4 regions of the Streptomyces sp. NPDC046925 genome follow, and region 2 is predicted to be linked to each of the others. Evidence: riboswitches for the same ligand, from Rfam matches in the RefSeq annotation. Region 2 holds a riboswitch; each other region holds the start of a gene.

Region 1 (4,692 bases), on a different contig from region 2:
GGTGGAGCAGCTCGGTAGCTCGCTGGGCTCATAACCCAGAGGTCGCAGGTTCAAATCCTGTCCCCGCTACTAAAGTCCGGAGGCCCGGATCCAGAAATGGATCCGGGCCTTCGGCATTTCCGCGTGCGTGCGCGACAAGCTGTGCGTGTGCGATGGCTGTGCGTGCGTGCGCGACGGCTGTGCGTGCGTGCGCGACAGCCACCCGGTCGGCCCACACCGGTCGCCCCGCGCCGCCGCTCCGGGAACCCTGGATGAACGTGGTCATGGATCTGGTCCTGGCCGCGGAATTCGGCGGGAGAGACCGGTGGGGCAGCGAGGAGGCAGCGGTGGCGGGGGCGGCGCGGGCAGGCCCGTGCGCCGGTCCGTGCGCCGAGATCCGGGCAAGGGGCGACCCATGCCGGGCTCCGGCACGGCACCGCCGCGTGCGGGATCCGGCACGGCACCCCGCGCGGGCTCCGGCACGGGCCCCGTCGTCAGGCACGAGCGGGCGTTCGTACGGGCCCTTCCGCTGCTGCTCATCGTCGTCGGGGTCGTCTACGACGTCTCGACCCCGGCCGCGTTCACCGCGGCGCCCCTCTTCACGGCCGCCCCGCTGATCGCCGCCCCCTTCTACTCGCTGCTCGGCACCGTCCTCGCCGGCCTCGGCTCCTGCGCCACCGTCCTCGTCCTGCACTTCAGGACGAGCAGCACCACCGACGTGGAAGCCGTCACCGAAGTGCTCACGGTCTTCACCGTGGCCGTCCTCGCCGTCCTGATCAACCGCGTCGTGAGCCGCAGCGACGAACAACTCGCCTCCGCCCGCTCCATCGCCGAGGCCGCCCAGCGCGCCGTACTGCCGCAGCCGGACCCCCGGATCGGCGGGCTCGACGTCGCCGCGCGGTACGAGGCCGCGGAGGCGGACGCGTTCATCGGGGGTGATCTGTACGCGGTGCAGGACACCTCGCACGGCGTACGCGTCATCGTGGGCGACGTACGGGGGAAGGGCATGGGCGCGGTGGCGGCCGTCGCCGTGGTCATCGGGGCGTTCCGGGAGGCCGCCGAGCAGGAGTCCACGCTGGAGGCGGTTGCGCAGCGCCTGGAGCGGGCGCTGGCGCGTGAGGGCACGCGACGCGACGGGCTCGACGACTTCGAGGGGTTCACCACCGCCATCCTCGCGGAGATCCCGCACGGCGGTGGTCCCGTACGGCTCATCAACCGCGGGCATCCGGGGCCGCTCCTCCTGCACGGCGACGGGCGGCTGTGCGTCCTTTCCGCGACCGAGCCCGCGCTGCCGCTGGGGATGGGTGAACTGGGGGCCTGGCCGGACCGCGCGGACGAGTCGGAGTTCCCGCCGGGGGCGATGCTGCTGCTCTACACCGACGGGCTCTCCGAGGCGCGTGACCGGCGGGGCGTGTTCTACGACCCGGCCGCGCGGCTCGCCGGCCGCATCTTCCCCGGCCCCGACGGACCGGACGCGCTCCTGTCCACGCTCACCGAGGAAGTGCGGCGGCACACCGGCGGCGGGACGACCGACGACATGGCGCTGCTCGCGGTGCGGCGGCCTTCGGCGCCGGTGGCCGACGCCGGATGACGTAGATCGATGTCACGGGCCGTGACTGAAGGACCTCACTCCGCATAACAACTGACGCACTGTCAAGGAAGTGTGAAGCTGCGGTGTGTGAAGAAGTGACGACAACTCGCCCCGTTCCGAACCCTCGTGTCCCGTTAAGTACAGGCCAATGCCGTTAACGATCAGCCGGAACGGCTTGGAATACGGCCCTGCTGTCTATTAACGTTCGATAACGCAGCGCGGTCGTCCCAGCCGTCACTCGAGGCGGCTCCGCGCGCACGCGCCTAATCCCGAAAGGGAGCCGGGGAACCATCAATTGGGGTGAATCGGGCATCTGTGCATCCGTGCCAGGTGTTCGTAGGAGACCTTCCTGCTCCGAACCCGTCAGCTAACCCGGTAGGCGAGAAGGAAGGAAAGGAGTGCGCCCCCGTGGCGTCCAACCGCCCTGCCCCCCAAGGCGCGTACGTACCGAATGACGACGATTTCGGTGGGTATGACGAAAATTCCTGGGAGGAATGGAACCCCACCGAGGAGTCCATCCGTCCCGTCCGCGGCAGGCACCGCGTGCACAAGCGGGGCGGTGGCGGACTCGCCCGCAGCTCCACGGTTCTCGGCGTGGGCGTCATCGCCGCAGTCGGCGCGGGCGGCATAGCCACCGCGCAGGGCGGCAAGCCCCCGGTCTCCATCGAGATGCCGGACATGTCGGCGGTCACGGACTCGCTGCCGGAGGCCAAGTCGCTTCCCGGCGTGGGCTCTTTGATATCCGGCGACTCCTCCGACTCCGCCGCCGCGGACAACGGTGTCACCGTCGCCGCCGCGCCCCTGAGCTCCGCAGGACTCAGCAGCGCCGATGCCGAACAGGGCACGACGGACGCGGGTGAGGCACTGCGGGCCCGCATCATGGAGCAGGCGGAGAACCAGCAGGACCAGGCGGACGACGCGGTCCAGAAGGCGGCCGAAGAAGCCGCCGTGAAGCAGGCCGCCGAACAGGCCGCCGCCAAGCAGTCCGCGGCCGAGAAGAAGATCGCCGCCGAGAAGGCCGCCGCGAAGAAGAAGGCCGAGGCGGAGGCCAAGAAGAAGGCCGAGGCCGAGCGCCTGGCCAAGCTCGCGAAGAGCTACACCCTCCCCGTCGCCTCGTACACGCTCACCGGCACCTTCGGTCAGCCCGGCTCCATGTGGTCCTCCGGCTACCACACCGGCCTGGACTTCGCGGCTCCCACGGGCACGCCCATCAAGGCCATCCACTCCGGCACCATCAAGGAGGCCGGCTGGGCGGGGGCGTACGGCTACCGCACGATCCTCGAACTCGACGACGGTACCGAACTCTGGTTCTGCCACCAGTCCTCGATGAGCGTCAGCGCCGGCCAGAAGGTCACCACCGGCGAGACCATCGGCCGCGTCGGCGCGACCGGCAATGTCACCGGCGCCCACCTCCACCTGGAGGTCCACCCGGGCGGCGACTCCACCGGGGTCGACCCGGCGGCGTGGCTGCGCGGCAAGGGCCAGTCGCTCTGATCCAGCAGGTCTGAAGCAGCCGGCACGTAACCCCAGAACCCCGGCGGTCCTGGCGACAACCCCCCGACGCCAGGGCTGCCGGTCAGGTGTGCCCGCCATCCGGTTCGGCATGCCCGCCATCCGAGTGCCGCGGCACGGTGTTGCGGAATGCTGTGATCCGTATGGGCGTTGAGTCCCGTATGACTTCTCTCCGCAAGCTTGGCTCGTCCGATCTCGACGTCTTCCCGCTCGCTCTCGGCGGCAATGTCTTCGGCTGGACGGCCGACGAGGCGCAGTCCTTCTCGGTGCTCGACGCCTACACCGCAGCCGGCGGCAACTTCATCGACACCGCCGACGTGTACTCGGCCTGGGTGGACGGCAACAAGGGCGGCGAGTCCGAGACCGTCATCGGCAACTGGTTCGCCTCGCGCGGCAACCGCTCCGACGTCGTGCTCGCCACCAAGGTCGGCGCCCACCCCGAGTACAAGGGCCTGTCCGCGAACACCATCAAGGCCGGTGCCGAGGAGTCGCTGCGCCGACTGCGCACCGACTACATCGACCTGTACTACACGCACTACGACGACCCGACCGTCCCCGTCGAGGAGATCATCGGCGCGCTCGACGACCTGGTGACGTCCGGCAAGGTGCGCGCCATCGCCGCGTCGAACGTGACCCCCGAGCGCCTCCAGGAGTTCCTCGACTTCTCCGACCGCGAGGGCCTCGCGCGCTATGCGGCGCTCCAGCCGCACTACAACCTCGTCTCGCGCGACACGTACGAGGGTTCGCTCCAGGACGTCGCGTCGCGCTCGGGCCTGGCGGCCGTCCCGTACTACGCGCTCGCCGCCGGCTTCCTGACCGGCAAGTACCGCCCGGGCACGCAGGTCGACAGCGCGCGGGCCGCGGGCGCGGGCAAGCACCTGGAGACCGAGCGCGGCCGGAAGGTGCTCGCCGCGCTCGACGAGGTGGCCGAGGCCCGCGGCGCCGAGATCGCGACGGTGGCCCTGGCGTGGCTCGCGGCGCAGCCGACGGTCGCGGCGCCGATCGCGTCGGCCCGTACGGTCGAGCAGCTGCCCGCGCTGCTCGCGGTGGGGGACCTCGAACTGACGCAGGCCGAGGTCACGACACTCACCGAGGCCTCCGCCTAGCCGCGGTAGGGGTTGTACGCGGGGTAGGGCATCGCGGGCTGGGCGTACGGATATCCGTACGGGGGTTGCTGCTGGTGCTGCTGCTGCGGATAGGGCTGCTGGTATCCGTACGACGGCTGCGGATACCCGTAGGGCTGCTGGTACCCGTACGGAGGCGGCATCGGTACGAGCACCGGTGCCGTCACGCGTGCCGCGTAGGCCAGGGCGGGCCGTGCCGCGTCGCGGCGCTCCCACAGCGCGTTCAGCAACTCCCGCTCCCGTACGACGAAGTCGGCGCCCGCCTTGCCGCGGCGCCCGCGGTGGCGCAGGAGCGCGAGAGACGTCGCGTACGTCTCGTACTGCGCGACCGTGCGCGCCGCCGCCTTGCCCTGGGTGTACGAGGCGTAGTCGCGGGCCAGGGTCCGGGCGCGCATCGTGCCGAGGGCGTACGGCTCGGGGGCGGTGAGCCAGCCCGCGAGTACGTACGCGGGCAGTTCGGCCCGCACGATGCGCAGGCCGCGCTGC
Region 2 (4,692 bases):
CGACGCCGTCCCAGACGTTGGAGTACCAGGGCCTGGCGGCCGCCCCCTGGTCGGAGCGCTGTTTGTTCGCCGCCGCGGGATCGATCACCGTATAGCCGGTCTCGCCCGGCATCACGTAGTGCAGGCGGTCCCGGATGCGCTGCTCCGCGTACGCGTCGTCCCGCCAGCGGGCCTTCTCGTCCCGCAGCTTCTCGACGTTCTCGCGGCGCTCGGCCTGCTCCTTGCGCTGCTCGGCGATCTCCTGGCGCTGGGAGACGTACTGCCTTATCGGATAGGCGAGCGCGACGACCAGCGAGCAGAGCACGAGCGCCAGGAGCGCGGCGCGTCCCGTGAGCCGGGAGCGGCGCGCCTGCCGTTTGGTCTGGGAGCGGTAGACACGCTCCGCGGTCTGCTCGCCGAGCAGCCGCAGCCTGGTCGCGGTGGAGAACCGGTCGCGGTCCTTCACGGCCATGTGTGCCGCCTCCCCGATACGTACGAACGTCCCCGCACACGGTACGGGACCGAGTACGGGGACGTACGTAACTACTCAGCGGTGCCGGAGCCCAGTAACAGCTCAGCCCTTGAAGCGGGGGAACGCCGAACGACCGGCGTAGACCGCGGCGTCGTCGAGGATCTCCTCGATGCGCAGGAGCTGGTTGTACTTGGCGACGCGCTCGGAGCGGGCCGGGGCGCCGGTCTTGATCTGGCCGCAGTTGGTGGCGACGGCGAGGTCGGCGATGGTGACGTCCTCGGTCTCGCCGGAGCGGTGCGACATCATGCACTTGAAGCCGCTGCGCTGGGCCATCTCGACGGCGTCGAGGGTCTCGGTCAGCGAGCCGATCTGGTTGACCTTCACCAGGAGGGCGTTCGCGGACTTCTCCTCGATGCCGCGGGCCAGGCGCTCGGGATTGGTGACGAACAGGTCGTCGCCCACGAGCTGGACCTTGTCGCCGAGCTTCTCGGTGATGACGTTCCAGCCGGCCCAGTCGTCCTCGAACAGCGGGTCCTCGATGGAGACGAGCGGGTACGAGGAGACGAGCTCCTCGTAGTACTCGGTCATCTCGGCGGCCGAGCGGTCCTTGCCCTCGAAGGAGTACGTGCCGTCCTTGTAGAACTCGGACGCGGCGACGTCGAGCGCGAGCGCGATCTGCTCGCCGGGGACGTAACCGGCCTGCTTGATGGCCTCGAGGATGAGGTCGAGCGCGGCGCGGTTGGAGTCGAGGTTCGGCGCGAAGCCGCCCTCGTCGCCCAGACCGGTGGACAGGCCCTTGTCCTTCAGGACCTTCTTCAGCGTGTGGTAGACCTCGGTGCCCCAGCGCAGGGCCTCGGAGAACGACTCGGCGCCGATCGGCGCGATCATGAACTCCTGGATGTCGACGTTCGAGTCGGCGTGCGACCCGCCGTTCAGGATGTTCATCATCGGAACGGGCAGCAGGTGCGCGTTCGGGCCGCCGAGGTAGCGGAAGAGCGGCAGGTCGGAGGCCTCAGACGCGGCGTGCGCGACGGCGAGCGAGACGCCGAGGATGGCGTTGGCGCCGAGCGAGCCCTTGTTGTCGGTGGCGTCGAGGTCGAACATCGCCTGGTCGATCAGGCGCTGCTCGGTGGCGTCGTACCCGACGAGCTCCGGGCCGATCTGCTCGATGACGGCGAGGACGGCCTTCTCGACGCCCTTGCCCTGGTAACGGTTGGGGTCACCGTCACGGAGTTCGATGGCCTCGAAAGCACCGGTGGACGCACCGGACGGAACGGCGGCACGACCCGTGCTGCCGTCGTCGAGGCCGACCTCGACCTCGACCGTGGGGTTGCCTCGGGAGTCCAGGATTTCCCGGGCTACGACGACGTCGATGGACGGCACGAGCATCTCCTTCTGGGATGTGACGCGAGTACGCGGGGCATCGGCCCCGCGGACACGAGCCTAACCGGCTCCCGGACAACAGCCAGCCGACCGCCCGTCCTGTGGACAAACCGAGAGCGAATTGTTTACGAACGGAACAAACATACCCCGCCCCCGGTGCGTACGGGGGATACGCGCACCGGGGGCGGGGAGTCTGCGGGGACGGGGGTGGCGCCCGTAGGGGCGCGGGGAACTGCGCGGCCAGCCACGGGACACCCGCAGACGATCAAGGTCCGCGAGGCGCCCCGCCAGAATCAGCTCAGGTGGAGCTGCTGGCCGGGGTAGATCATGTCGGCGTTGTCGATGATGTCGCCGTTGAGCTTGTACACCTTGTGCCAGCCGCCCTTGACCTTCTCGGCCTCGGCGATCTTGGAGAGGGTGTCACCCTTCTCGACCTTGTACTCGCCGTCACCCTTCTTGACCTTCTTGCCGGTCGGGGTCTCGACGGTCTTCTTGGACTCGGTCTTCGGGGCGGCCTTCGGAGCGGCCTGCTGCGGCTGCTCGGTCTGCGGGGTGGGCTGGCTCTTGGGCTGCTCCTGGGTCTGCTGCGGGGCGCTCTCCTGCGCACCGCCACCCTCGTTGGAGGCGCCCGAGAGGCCGACGCCGCAGCTCGGCCAGGCACCCTTGCCCTGACCCGCGAGAACCTTCTCGCCGATCTCTATCTGCTGGGCCTTGGAGGCCTTGTCGGCGCTGGGCGCGTACTTCGTGCCGCCGTACGCCGCCCAGGTGGACGACGAGAACTGCAGACCGCCGGTGTAGCCGTTACCGGTGTTGATCGACCAGTTGCCGCCGGACTCGCACTGGGCGACGGCGTCCCACTCGGAGTTCGTCGCGGCGGAGGCCTGGCCGGCCGCCATCAGCGGGGCTGCGACCGCGACACCGGTGACGCCGGCGAGCGTGGCGACACGGGTGGCCTTGGACGGGCGGCGGTGCTTGCCCTTGCTGGAAAACAGCATGAGTGATCCCCTCACCGACGCCTGCGAGGTGAGCTGTCGGGTTCGGGCCGATGAAGTTGCCCGGCCGCGCTTCCTTGAGCGCGACTTAACCCCTAGCCGTTCCTGACCGTCCCTCCGCATCGCTCTCGCGATGCCGAACGGCCGGGCCCGGCGGAAACCTTGGGTCCCCCGCTCCTGCCTACGGCGCTTACGCGACGACTGTTCCCGAACGGCCGTTGGCAGGACTCGGCGTACCGACCGGCGGGGCCCGCTGTGGCGAGCGGTCACGACCGTAGGCATGCCCCCGGCCGAATTCCAAAGACGATCAGGGCCTTTGAGACCCATGTCTCACTTGCGCCAATCTGGACATCAGACGCAAAGCGACTCGCCAACTACCCCTACTTTTCGCCCAAATCGAGGCTCTGACCGGGAAGGATGAGGTCGGGGTCGGAGCCGACCGACTGCTCGTTCTCGGCGTACAGCTCGGTCCACCCGCCCTTCACGTCGAGGTCGTCGGCGATGGTCCAGAGGTTGTCTCCGGAGCGGACCGTGTACGTCCCGTCGGAGCCGTCCTGCCGGCGCTCGTCGCCACGGGAGGCATGCCGGCCCGAACCTTCGCGGGAGGAGTCCTCCGCCGCCTCGTCGTCCGCGCTGCCGCCGCGGTGGCGGCCCTCGCCGTCACCGGCCGAGGGGGTGGGGTCGGACGAAGTGGCATCGTCACGGCCGGACTTGGCCGAGTCATCCGACTTGTCCGACTCGTCGTGATTCTTGTCTCGCGACTCGTCGTCGGCGCCGGACTCGCCCGACTCGCCCGACTCGCCGGAAGCCTTGTCCGACGACTTCTTCGAGGACTCGTCCGAAGGCTCGGCGCTGTCCGAGGGGTCGGCCGACTCGCTCGGCGACGCGCTCGGTTCGTCCGACCCCTTCGACCCGCCGGGCTTGGTCGACTCCGACGAATCCGAGGACTCCGTCGACTCGTCGGAAGGCACCGTCGTGATCGGCGCGCCCGGGTCGACCTCGGCGGCGGCGCCGCCCTGCGTGAGACCGGCGACCGGGGCGCAGCTCGGCCAGGCCTTGGGGCCCTGGTCGTCAAGAACCGCCTCGGCGACGGATATCTGCTGCGAGCGGCTGGCCTGATCGGCGCTCGGGGCGAAGTCGAGGCCGCCGTAGTTCTCCCAGACCTCCTGCGAGAGCTGGAGCCCGCCGTAGTACCCGTTGCCCGCGTCCGCGCTCCAGGATCCGCCGCTCTCGCACTCCGCGAGCTTGTCCCACGTGGCGGTGTCCGCCGCGCTCGCGCTGGTGGCGCCGAGCAGCGGGATGGCGATCGCCGATCCTGCGACTCCTGCCGCGACGATCAGGGCCGGGGCCTGGCGGGGGCGTCGGTGACGACCATTGCCGGAGAGCATGCGGTTGCCTTTCGCGTGACTGGAGCGACGACTGCGGCACGGGAGGCCGAGTCGTCGGTGAACGTAGCGGCAGTCGAACGCTTGTCACAAGTCGATGCAGCGGAGATCACGTGAAAGTCACAGTCTTGACGGCATGTCAGCTGGACGGTGTCCCGGGCGTCTGATATTTGCTCCGCTGTGCGGGTGCGAACTCCACGGGCAGGGTGCGGAGTCCACGCATGATGAGCCCGCCACGCCACCTCAAATCACCAGGTTCCGCCGCTAGTCGCAGGTCAGGAAGGCGCCGCAGCAGGGTCGCGAGGGCGGTCTGCCCTTCGAGCCTGGCGAGCGGAGCACCGAGACAGTAATGAATGCCATGGCCGTAGCCGAGGTGCTGGTTGTCGCGGCGGGAGAGGTCGAGCGTGTCCGGATACCGGAATCGTTCCGGGTCGCGATCGGCGGCGGCAAGGACGACGAGGACGGGGTCTCCGGTGGCGAT
Region 3 (4,692 bases), on a different contig from region 2:
CGGGGGCCGTGAGGAGCGGCCGGCGGTCGGGGGCAGCCTGCGTCAGGGCTTCCTGACCAACGCCCTCAACCCGAAGGCGCCCGTCACCTTCCTCAGCGTGCTGCCCCAGTTCGTGCCCGCGGGCACGTCCGCGATGCCCAGGACACTGCTGCTCGCGTCCGTCATCGTGGCCCTGGCCCTGGTGTGGTTCCCGACCGTCGCGCTCCTGGTCGACCGGCTCGGGCACCGGCTGCGCCGGCCGCGGGCGGTTCGCGCGATCGAGGGCGGCACGGGCGGCGCGCTCAGCGTCCTCGGCCTGGTGCTCCTCACCGAGGCTCTGCTCGCCTGACGTCGTCGGGCGCGTCCGACTCCTTGTCCCTGTCCGCCGCGCGGCGCACGAGGAGGGGGAGCAGGCCCCACAGGCCCGAGCACACCACGAGCGTGCCCGCGCTCGCGATGATGCCGCCGGTTCTGCCGACCGCCACGTCGACGACCAGGAGCACCGCACCGGCGATCGCGAACACCAGGACCACCAGGCCGAGGCCGGCGAGGCGGGACGACACCCGTACGATCCGCGGCTTGGCCTGCCGCCCGAACAGCGACCTGTGCACGGCGGCCGGCGCGGTGAACAGCGCCGCGGCGAGGACGGCCAGGAGGAGCGTGCTGACGTACGTGGCGCGCTGCATCGTGTCGAGCGACGGGAAGCGCTCGGTGAAGGCGAGCGTCAACAGGAACGCGAAGAGGATCTGCACGCCGGCCTGCGTCACGCGCAGTTCCTGGAGGATCTCCGAGAAGTTGCGGTCGGCCCGCTCGAAGCGCGTTTCGTTGCGCGGCTGCTTGTCCCGGTCGTCGCGCGGTGGCTCGTCCCGGGCGGTGGAGCTGTTGTTTCCGGCCATGGCGCACGAGTATCCGCGTCGACGCTCTCCACGCCTGGCGGGCGCGCCGGTCAGGGGGCTCGCGGGGGCCGGTCGGGCGGTGGCGGGGAAGCCGCCGCCACCGCCCGACGGGCAGACGATCAGTGCCGGGTGATCAGCGCACCCTGCCGTACCAGACGCTCTTCGTCCAGATCTTCTCGAGCCGCACCACGGTGTTCGACTTCGGGGCGTGCCAGATCCGGCCCTTACCGGCGTAGATGCCGACGTGGTAGACGTTCCGGCCGGAGTGGAAGAAGACCAGGTCGCCGCGGACGCGCTTGGACGCGGAGATGTGACGGGTCTTGTTGTACTGCTGTGCGGCCGTACGCGGCAGCTTCTTGCCCGCGCGCTTGAACGAGTAGAGGGTCAGGCCCGAGCAGTCGAACCGGGACGGCCCCGTCGCTCCGTAGCGGTACGGGGAGCCCTTCTTCGAGGCAGCGATCTTGAGCGCTTTGGTCGCGTGCGTCGCGGCCTCTGCTTCCGGCGTGAGTCCCGGCGCCGCGAGCGTGCCGCCTACGACGGCGAGCGTGAGGGCGGATACCGAACCGGCCCTGGTGAGCAGCGACGGAACATGATTCAGCGCGGTCATGCGCAACCCTTCGTCAGCCGCCTGTGAAGGATGACCTGTCGGATTCGGGCTGGCGAAGTTGCCCGGCCGCGGTGTGCGGCTTCACCCCAAGGGTCGGCGTCCGGACCTTCCGGACCGACGACCCGTCTTGCTTGGGTCCTCCACTCCTGCCGATGCACCGATGTCGACCGGTCATCCGGGCGGCGGCAGGACTCGGCGTCCGCCCGGACCGCCCCGCCGCTGTGGCGGGGGCTTGTCGTCGGAAGGGATCTTGACCCGTCAAGTGGTCGAATTCCGAGCCGAAACGGCGTTTTGTGAACATCCTCACGACTGAACCGTTCGGGTGGACAGGGTGGGATTCGGAATCGGCCCGAGGGGTCCGACGATCGTTCGACCAGCACCGGAACGAAGAATTCCGGCCCACGCGTACGCATCTGACGCAACCGAAGGCGGCCCGAAAGACGACAATTGTCTACGCCGAACGAGGTAGCCCGTTTGGTTCGTTTGGAAGTGGGCCCGGACGGTGCGGACTTCAGGGGCGGGGTGACGGAGGCTCAGGGCACCTGCGGAGGCGGCACGGTGACCCGTCCGGCCCGCCGCTCTCCGTCGAGGACACGCAGCGCTCTGGCCAGCGTCGGTGCGTGCACGGCACTTTCGCCCCCGCTGGTGCATGAGCGTCAGGGCGTCCCGCAGGGCCGTCGCGCTGCCGACCAGGGCCTGGGCGGCGCGCAATCCGCCGTAGGTGTCCGTGGCGCGTGCGGGGTTGATCCGGCCCACCAGGTCGACCACTTCGAGATACCGGTCGATCAACTCGCCCTCGGCGCGAGTGAGTGCGGGCAATGGAGGGAGTTCGGGCGGCAGCACCGGCGGGTCACCTCGCGTCCGGGGTGTCGAGATTCGCGGTGTCGAGGGATGACTTGCGGCTCGCGATGATCCGGTCCACCAGGCCGTACTCGACCGCCTCGGGGGCGCTGAGGATCTTGTCGCGCTCGATGTCGGCGGCGATGCGCTGCGGGCTTTGGCCCGTGTGCCGGACGAGCAGCGCCTCCAACTGGCTGCGGGTACGCAGGAGTTCGTCTGCCTGGATCGCCAAGTCGCTCGTCTGGCCGTGGATCGGCTCGGCGATCGAGGGCTGATGGATCAGCACCCGGGCGCCGGGCAGCGCGAACCGCTTGCCGGGGGTGCCCGCGGCCAGCAGGACGGCGGCCGCCGACGCGGCCTGGCCCAGGCAGGTCGTCTCCACGTCACAGCTGACGAACTGGATCGTGTCGTAGATCGCCGTCATGGCGCTGAACGAGCCGCCGGGGGAGTTGATGTAGAGCGCGATGTCGCGGTCGGGCGCCAGATATTCGAGGTGCATGAACTGCGCCATCACGTCGTTGGCCGAGGTGTCGTCGATCGGTGTGCCGAGAAAGACGATGCGCTCCTCCAGGAGCTTCGAGTAGGGGTCGAGGGTCCGCTGCCCCGTACTGGTGCGTTCGGTGAACTCGGGCAGGACATAGCGGTTGAACGGTCGGTTCATGGCACGTCTCTCCTCTGCCGGGGGTTGGCTGCTCCCCAAGGCTTCTGTAAAAAATGTACAGGACGTACGTAACGTCGTGGGGAGGAGCATGTTCCGGTGATCCCGCCGGAGTCAACAGACGTGCCGTGTTTCAGCCGCCCGCTGAAAGCCGGGGCGACGGTGCGCGGGGCCGGATGACGGGTGCGGCGGCATGGGCATACTCCGGCTCGTCGCGCACCCGGCGGCCGGTCGTCAGTCGTCGGCCGCCGGTCGCCCGCTGCCGGTCGTCCGCCGTCAGTCGCCCCGAGCCGAAAGCGCCGTATGAACCCGGAAGTCCACCAAGCCCCCGACGCCCGCCGGACCGCCGACGCCGGTGGCGGTCTGGTTCACCTCACCGCCCGTGAACTCGCCGCGGCGATCCGGGCCCGCGAACTCTCCGCGCGTGAAGTCGTCCAGGCGCACCTGGACCGGATCGAGCAGGTCAACGGCGCCGTGAACGCCGTGGTGACCCTCACGGCCGAGCGCGCGCTCGACGAGGCGCGCGCCGCCGACGAGCGAACGGTGCGCGGCGCACCGCTCGGTCCGCTGCACGGCCTGCCCGTCGCCCATAAGGACACGCACGACACCCGCGGCATCCGCACCACCTACGGGACCCCGCTCCTGGCCGACAACGTTCCGGACCGCGACGAGCTCATCGTCGAGCGGATCCGCGGCGCCGGCGCGATCACCATCGGCAAGACCAACGTGCCCGAGTTCGCGGCCGGTTCGCACACCGTCAACCCGGTCTTCGGCGCCACCCGCAACCCCTACGACCTCACGCGGTCGGCGGGCGGCAGCAGCGGGGGAGCGGCGGCCGCGCTCGCATGCGGCATGCATCCCCTGGCGGACGGCAGCGACATGGGCGGTTCGCTGCGCAACCCCGCCTCGTTCTGCAACGTGGTGGGGCTGCGCCCCTCGCCGGGCCGGGTGCCGACCTGGCCGGACGCCACCCCGTGGTCGACGATGGCCGTGCAGGGGCCGATGGCGCGAAACGTCGCCGACGCGGCCCTGCTGCTCTCCGTCGTCGCCGGTCCCGACCCGCGTTCGCCGATCTCCCTGGAGACGCCGGGGAGTGCGTTCGCCGGGTCGCTGGAACGCGATCTGACGGGACTGCGGATCGCCTGGTCGCCGGACCTGGGAGGAGCGGTGCCGGTCGACCGCGAGGTCACCGATGTGCTCGCGCCCGCGGTCACGGCCTTCGCCGGTCTCGGGTGCACGGTCGAGGAGGCGTGCCCGGATCTCTCCGGCGCCGACGAGGTGTTCCGGACCTTCCGTGCCTGGCAGTTCCATCTGGCGCTCGGTGCGCTCACGCGGACAGCGGCCGACCGGATCAAACCCAGCCTGGTGCGGAACGTACAACAGGGGCGCGCACTCACCGGCATCGACCTGGAGCGCGCCACCGTGCTGCACGGCCAGCTGTTCCACCGGGTGCGGGAGTTCTTCGAGCGGTACGACGCCCTGATTCTGCCCACCAGTCAAGTCGTACCGTTCCCCGTCGAATCGGAATATCCGGACACGGTCGGCGGGGTGGCGATGACCGACTATCTGGAGTGGATGCGCTCGGCGTATCTGGTGTCCGCGACCGGCAGTCCGGCGCTCTCGGTGCCCGCCGGGTTCACCCCGGCGGGGCTGCCGGTCGGGCTGCAGATCGTCGGGCCGCACCGTGCCGATCTACACGTTCTGCAGATCGG
Region 4 (4,692 bases), on a different contig from region 2:
TCCGGGATCTCCTCCAGGAACCGCGAGGGCGGGTTGTACGAAGGCTGCCCCCAGGCGCTGCGCATCGAGGACCGCGTGAGGTAGAGCCGCTCCCGCGCGCGCGTGATGCCCACGTACGCAAGGCGGCGTTCTTCCTCCAGCTCCTTGACCTGGCCGAGGGAGCGCATGTGCGGGAAGACGCCGTCCTCCATGCCGGTCAGGAAGACGACCGGGAACTCCAGGCCCTTGGCGGTGTGCAGCGTCATCAGGGTGATGACTCCGGAGCCGTCGTCCTCCTCGTCGGGGATCTGGTCCGAGTCGGCGACGAGCGCGACCCGCTCCAGGAACTCGGAGAGCGTGCCCGAAGCAGCCGTGGCCGCGCCCGCGTCCTCTGCGGCCTCGGTGTCCCCTTCCGCGGCCTCGGCGCCCCCTTCGCCCTCGGTCTCCCCTGCGGCTTCGGTCTCCCCTTCGCCGCTCTCACCGGCTTCGCCGTTGTCCTGCTCGAACTCCAGTGCCACGGCGGCGAGTTCCTGGAGGTTCTCGATGCGCGTCTCGTCCTGCGGGTCGGTCGAGGCCTGCAGCTCGGCGAGGTACCCGGTCCGTTCGAGCACGGCCTCCAGGACGACGGCGGGGCCCGCGCCGGACTCGACGATGGTCCGCAGCTCCTCCATCAGCGTGTTGAAACGCTTGACGGCGTTCGCCGAGCGGGCCGCCATTCCGTACGCCTCGTCGACGCGCTTCAGCGCCTGCGGGAAGGAGATCTTCTCGCGCTGCGAGAGCGCGTCGATCATCGCCTCGGCGCGGTCACCGATGCCCCTCTTGGGGACGTTCAGAATGCGCCGCAGCGGGACGGAGTCCTCCGGGTTCGCGAGCACGCGCAGATACGCGAGGACGTCCCGGACCTCCTTGCGCTCGTAGAAGCGGACGCCGCCGACGACCTTGTAGGGCAAGCCGACGCGGATGAAGATCTCTTCGAAGACACGGGACTGCGCGTTCGTCCGGTAGAAGATCGCGACGTCGCCGGCCTTCGCGTCGCCCGCGTCGGTGAGCCGGTCGATCTCGTCGGCGACGAACTGCGCCTCGTCGTGCTCGGTGTCGGCGACATAGCCGATGATGCCCGCACCCGCGCCCGCGTTGGTCCACAGGTTCTTGGGGCGGCGGCTTTCGTTGCGCTCGATGACGGCGTTGGCCGCGGTGAGGATCGTCTGCGTGGAGCGGTAGTTCTGCTCCAGGAGGATCGTCGTCGCGTCCGGGTAGTCCTCCTCGAACTGGAGGATGTTGCGGATCGTGGCGCCGCGGAAGGCGTAGATCGACTGGTCGGCGTCGCCCACGACACACAGCTCGGCGGGGTCGTCCCCCTCGCCCCCGGAGGGGCCGACCAATTCGCGCACCAGGGCGTACTGGGCGTGGTTGGTGTCCTGGTACTCGTCGACCATCACGTGCCGGAAGCGGCGGCGGTAGTGCTCGGCGACGTCCGGGAACGCGCGGAACATGTGGACCGTCGTCATGATCAGGTCGTCGAAGTCGAGGGCGTTCGCCTCGCGCAGCCGCGACTGGTACATCGCGTACGCCTGGGCGAGCGTCTTCTCGAAGCCGTCGGCGGCCTGACCCGCGAAGGTCTCCTCGTCGATCAGCTCGTTCTTCAGGTTGGAGATCTTGGCGCTGAAGGACTTCGGCGGGAACTTCTTCGGGTCGATGTCCAGGTCACGGCAGACCAGCGCCATCAGGCGCTTGGAGTCCGCGGCGTCGTAGATCGAGAAGGAGGACGTGAAGCCGAGCTTCTTCGACTCGCGGCGCAGGATGCGGACGCACGCGCTGTGGAAGGTCGACACCCACATCGCGTTGGCCCGCGGCCCCACGAGCTGCTCGACGCGCTCCTTCATCTCGCCGGCGGCCTTGTTCGTGAAGGTGATCGCCAGGATCTGCCCCGGGTGCACGTGCCGCTCGGCCAGGAGGTGCGCGATGCGGTGCGTGAGGACCCGGGTCTTGCCGGAGCCGGCGCCCGCGACGATGAGCAGCGGGGAGTCCGCGTGCACGACGGCCGCGCGCTGGTTCTCGTTCAGACCGTCGAGGAGGGCCGCCGGGTCGATCACGGGGCGCGGGGCGCCGCCGCGATAGTGCGCGTCGCGGGGTGCGGGCGCGTCGAACTTCCCGTCGAACAGATCATCCGGAATGGACTCCGGAGTGTTGTCCTCGGGCGGTGGCGGGGGCTCTTCCTCCGAAGCCCGCGAGGGCTTGAGGTCCGCCAGGAAGCTGTCATCAAAGAGGCTGCTCATCGCCTCCCGAGTCTAGGCGGCCGCACTGACAACCCGCCCCGGGTTCCGGCCACGTCACTCTCGCCTACGCCCTGCTCGCGGACGATCACTCTCCGCTTCGGCACTTCGTGCCCACGTCAAGAGCTTCGTAAAGTAACGAAAATGTATCGGGCATATCGAACATCAACCTTCACACGGACCACACGAGTTGGCTAGCGTGCTGCCCGGGCTGCTCGTACTCCCACCGGCGAACCCCGCCGGGAACGGGTGGCCTCCGCCGAGTTCGATCTCCTCGGAGCCGGGGACCCACGATGAACTTGGGGTGAATCGGTCCCGTACGCAGTACGGGACTGTAGGGCAACCTTCCGGAACCACCCGCCCGAACCCGACAGCTAACCCGGTAGGCGGTCTACGGAAGGAGTCGCCTCCCTTGGCGTCGCACCGCAAGCCGCGGACCCGCATTGCCGCCCTGCGCGCAACCCCCGCCCTCGGCATCACGACGGCGGCCCTCACCTCCGTGGCCCTGCTGTCACAGAGCGCGCAGGCGGCACCGTCCGCACCGCAGAAGCCCAGCCTCGAAGAGGTCCAGAAGAAGGTCGACGACCTCTACCACCAGGCGGGTGTGGCCACACAGAAGTACAACTCGGCCAAGGAGCGCACCGACAAGCAGCGCAAGAAGGTCGACACCCTGCTCGACGACGTCGCCGAGCGCACCGACAAGCTGAACGAGGCCCGCCAGGAGCTTGGCTCGTTCGCCGCCGCGCAGTACCGCACCGGCGCCGTCTCCGAGACCGCCACGATGATGCTGGCCGACGACCCGCAGGGGTACTTCGACCAGAACCACCTGTCGGACCGGCTGACCGCGCGCCAGAAGAAGGCGGTCGACGACTACCAGACGAAGCAGGCCGCCGCGACGAAGCAGCGCACGAAGGCCGCCAAGAGCCTTCAGACGCTGAGCGACTCACGGGACGACCTCAAGACGAGCAAGCAGGCCGTCCAGGAGAAGCTGGGCAAGGCGCGCACGCTGCTCTCGGAGCTGACGGCCGAGGAGAAGGCGCGGCTCGCGGCGATCGAGAAGAAGAAGGAAGAGGCGGCCAAGCGCAAGGCCGCCGAGCTGGCCCGCAAGCAGGAGGCCGAGGCGGAGGCCAAGCGCAAGGCGGCGGAAGAGGCCGCGGCCAAGGAGCGCGAGAAGAACAAGGAGACCCCCGACTCGGGCTCCGGTTCCGACACCGGCTCCGGCTCCGGCTCCGGCACGGGCTCCGGCGGCACGGATGGCGCCTACGCGACGAAGGCCGCGAAGGTCATCAGCTTCGCGGAGGCGCAGATCGGCAAGCCGTACGTGTGGGGCGCCACCGGCCCCGACTCGTACGACTGCTCCGGGCTCACGCAGGACGCCTGGAAGGCCGCGGGGATCTCCCTGCCGCGTACGACGTGGGACCAGGTGAAGGTCGGCACGACCGTGAAGACGGCCGACGCCAAGCCGGGTGACCTGGTCTTCTTCTACGACGACATCAGCCACGTCGGTATCTACATCGGCGACGGCAAGATGATCCACGCCCCGAAGCCGGGTGCGAACGTCCGCACCGAGTCGATCTACTACATGCCGATCCACAGCGTGGTGCGGCCCGCGTAACCATCGCTTGCCGAAAACGGCCCTCCACGCGCGCGTGGAGGGCCGTTTTACGTCAGTGGGGCGGGATCAGGTCCACATCACCGCGATGAAGATGTTCGCGACGGTCAGCAGCCCGACGGCGCCGAACATCGCCTTGTCCACCTTCTCCTCGTCGCGCTTCACGTAGACCAGCGCGAGGATCACGATCAGCACGGCCATCTTGATGCCGATCTTGACGTTGTTGACCGGGTTGTCGTCCGCCTGGTTGAGACCCACCAGGACGACGCCCGTGACGAGCATCGTCAGGGCGCCGTGCAGCATCGCCGGGTTGAAGCGGGCCGTGCCCTGGCCCATCTGCTTCATCTGGGTGAGGAAGCCACCCAGGAGCGAGGCGATGCCGATGATGTGCAGGCCGACGAAGAGATGGGTGAGAACGTCCATGGCTCCGGAGCCTAGCCGGGTCATATCACCACTCCGCAGCCAGGTCGGCCGCAAGTGCCGCATCGGTCACACACCTGCGCGAAGGGCGCCCGGCCCGGCAGATCGTGCAGTCACATGCGGTCACCGGCGGCGCACTTCCGTCAGTTGCGGACAATCCGTCACCAAGTCGTGACCGCCAGGTTTAGCGTCCTTCGTCAGGTGACCGGCTCCCCACCGCCGTCCGGACCAGGGGCGGCAGTCGGCCACCACCGCCGAGAATCCGGCGGCGGTCCGCTCCCCCTGTGCGGGCTGCCGCCGGAACCTTAAGGAGCCCCCCTTCGTGGCAGCGCACCGCAAGCCCAGACAGCGCTCGCTCAGTGGCCATACGGCCCGCACCGCCGCCACCATCGCCCTTGCCGGGGCGGC

The links. Region 2 has a riboswitch for cyclic di-AMP ahead of ABZ906_RS44990 (transglycosylase family protein). Riboswitches for the same ligand answer to the same signal wherever they lie in the genome.
Region 1: linked by a shared signal. The riboswitch ahead of ABZ906_RS24340 (M23 family metallopeptidase) and the one ahead of ABZ906_RS44990 (transglycosylase family protein) in region 2 are both predicted to bind cyclic di-AMP.
Region 3: linked by a shared signal. The riboswitch ahead of ABZ906_RS30650 (C40 family peptidase) and the one ahead of ABZ906_RS44990 (transglycosylase family protein) in region 2 are both predicted to bind cyclic di-AMP.
Region 4: linked by a shared signal. The riboswitch ahead of ABZ906_RS34475 (C40 family peptidase) and the one ahead of ABZ906_RS44990 (transglycosylase family protein) in region 2 are both predicted to bind cyclic di-AMP.

What each region holds. Positions count from the first base shown of each region.
Region 1 covers NZ_JBEYWZ010000005.1:612,853-617,544, forward strand. Annotated here, with positions in the region: tRNA gene ABZ906_RS24330 (tRNA-Met) at 1-69, shown strand, start outside; gene ABZ906_RS24335 (PP2C family protein-serine/threonine phosphatase) at 395-1,570, shown strand; cyclic di-AMP (ydaO/yuaA leader) riboswitch at 1,821-1,967, shown strand; gene ABZ906_RS24340 (M23 family metallopeptidase) at 1,979-3,064, shown strand; gene ABZ906_RS24345 (aldo/keto reductase) at 3,244-4,188, shown strand; gene ABZ906_RS24350 (PrsW family intramembrane metalloprotease) at 4,185-4,692, opposite strand, start outside.
Region 2 covers NZ_JBEYWZ010000023.1:57,601-62,292, forward strand. Annotated here, with positions in the region: gene ABZ906_RS44980 (septum formation initiator family protein) at 1-451, opposite strand, end outside; gene eno (phosphopyruvate hydratase) at 554-1,834, opposite strand; gene ABZ906_RS44990 (transglycosylase family protein) at 2,128-2,829, opposite strand; cyclic di-AMP (ydaO/yuaA leader) riboswitch at 2,833-3,025, opposite strand; gene ABZ906_RS44995 (transglycosylase family protein) at 3,207-4,214, opposite strand; gene ABZ906_RS45000 (cytochrome P450) at 4,351-4,692, opposite strand, start outside.
Region 3 covers NZ_JBEYWZ010000009.1:75,731-80,422, forward strand. Annotated here, with positions in the region: gene ABZ906_RS30640 (LysE family translocator) at 1-328, shown strand, start outside; gene ABZ906_RS30645 (DUF6328 family protein) at 306-875, opposite strand; gene ABZ906_RS30650 (C40 family peptidase) at 1,009-1,482, opposite strand; cyclic di-AMP (ydaO/yuaA leader) riboswitch at 1,486-1,661, opposite strand; partial or broken gene ABZ906_RS30655 (hypothetical protein) at 2,016-2,325, opposite strand; gene ABZ906_RS30660 (ATP-dependent Clp protease proteolytic subunit) at 2,333-2,983, opposite strand; gene ABZ906_RS30665 (amidase) at 3,284-4,692, shown strand, end outside.
Region 4 covers NZ_JBEYWZ010000011.1:162,228-166,919, reverse strand. Annotated here, with positions in the region: gene ABZ906_RS34480 (ATP-dependent DNA helicase) at 1-2,255, opposite strand, end outside; cyclic di-AMP (ydaO/yuaA leader) riboswitch at 2,500-2,657, shown strand; gene ABZ906_RS34475 (C40 family peptidase) at 2,665-3,867, shown strand; gene ABZ906_RS34470 (hypothetical protein) at 3,934-4,287, opposite strand; gene ABZ906_RS34465 (NlpC/P60 family protein) at 4,607-4,692, shown strand, end outside.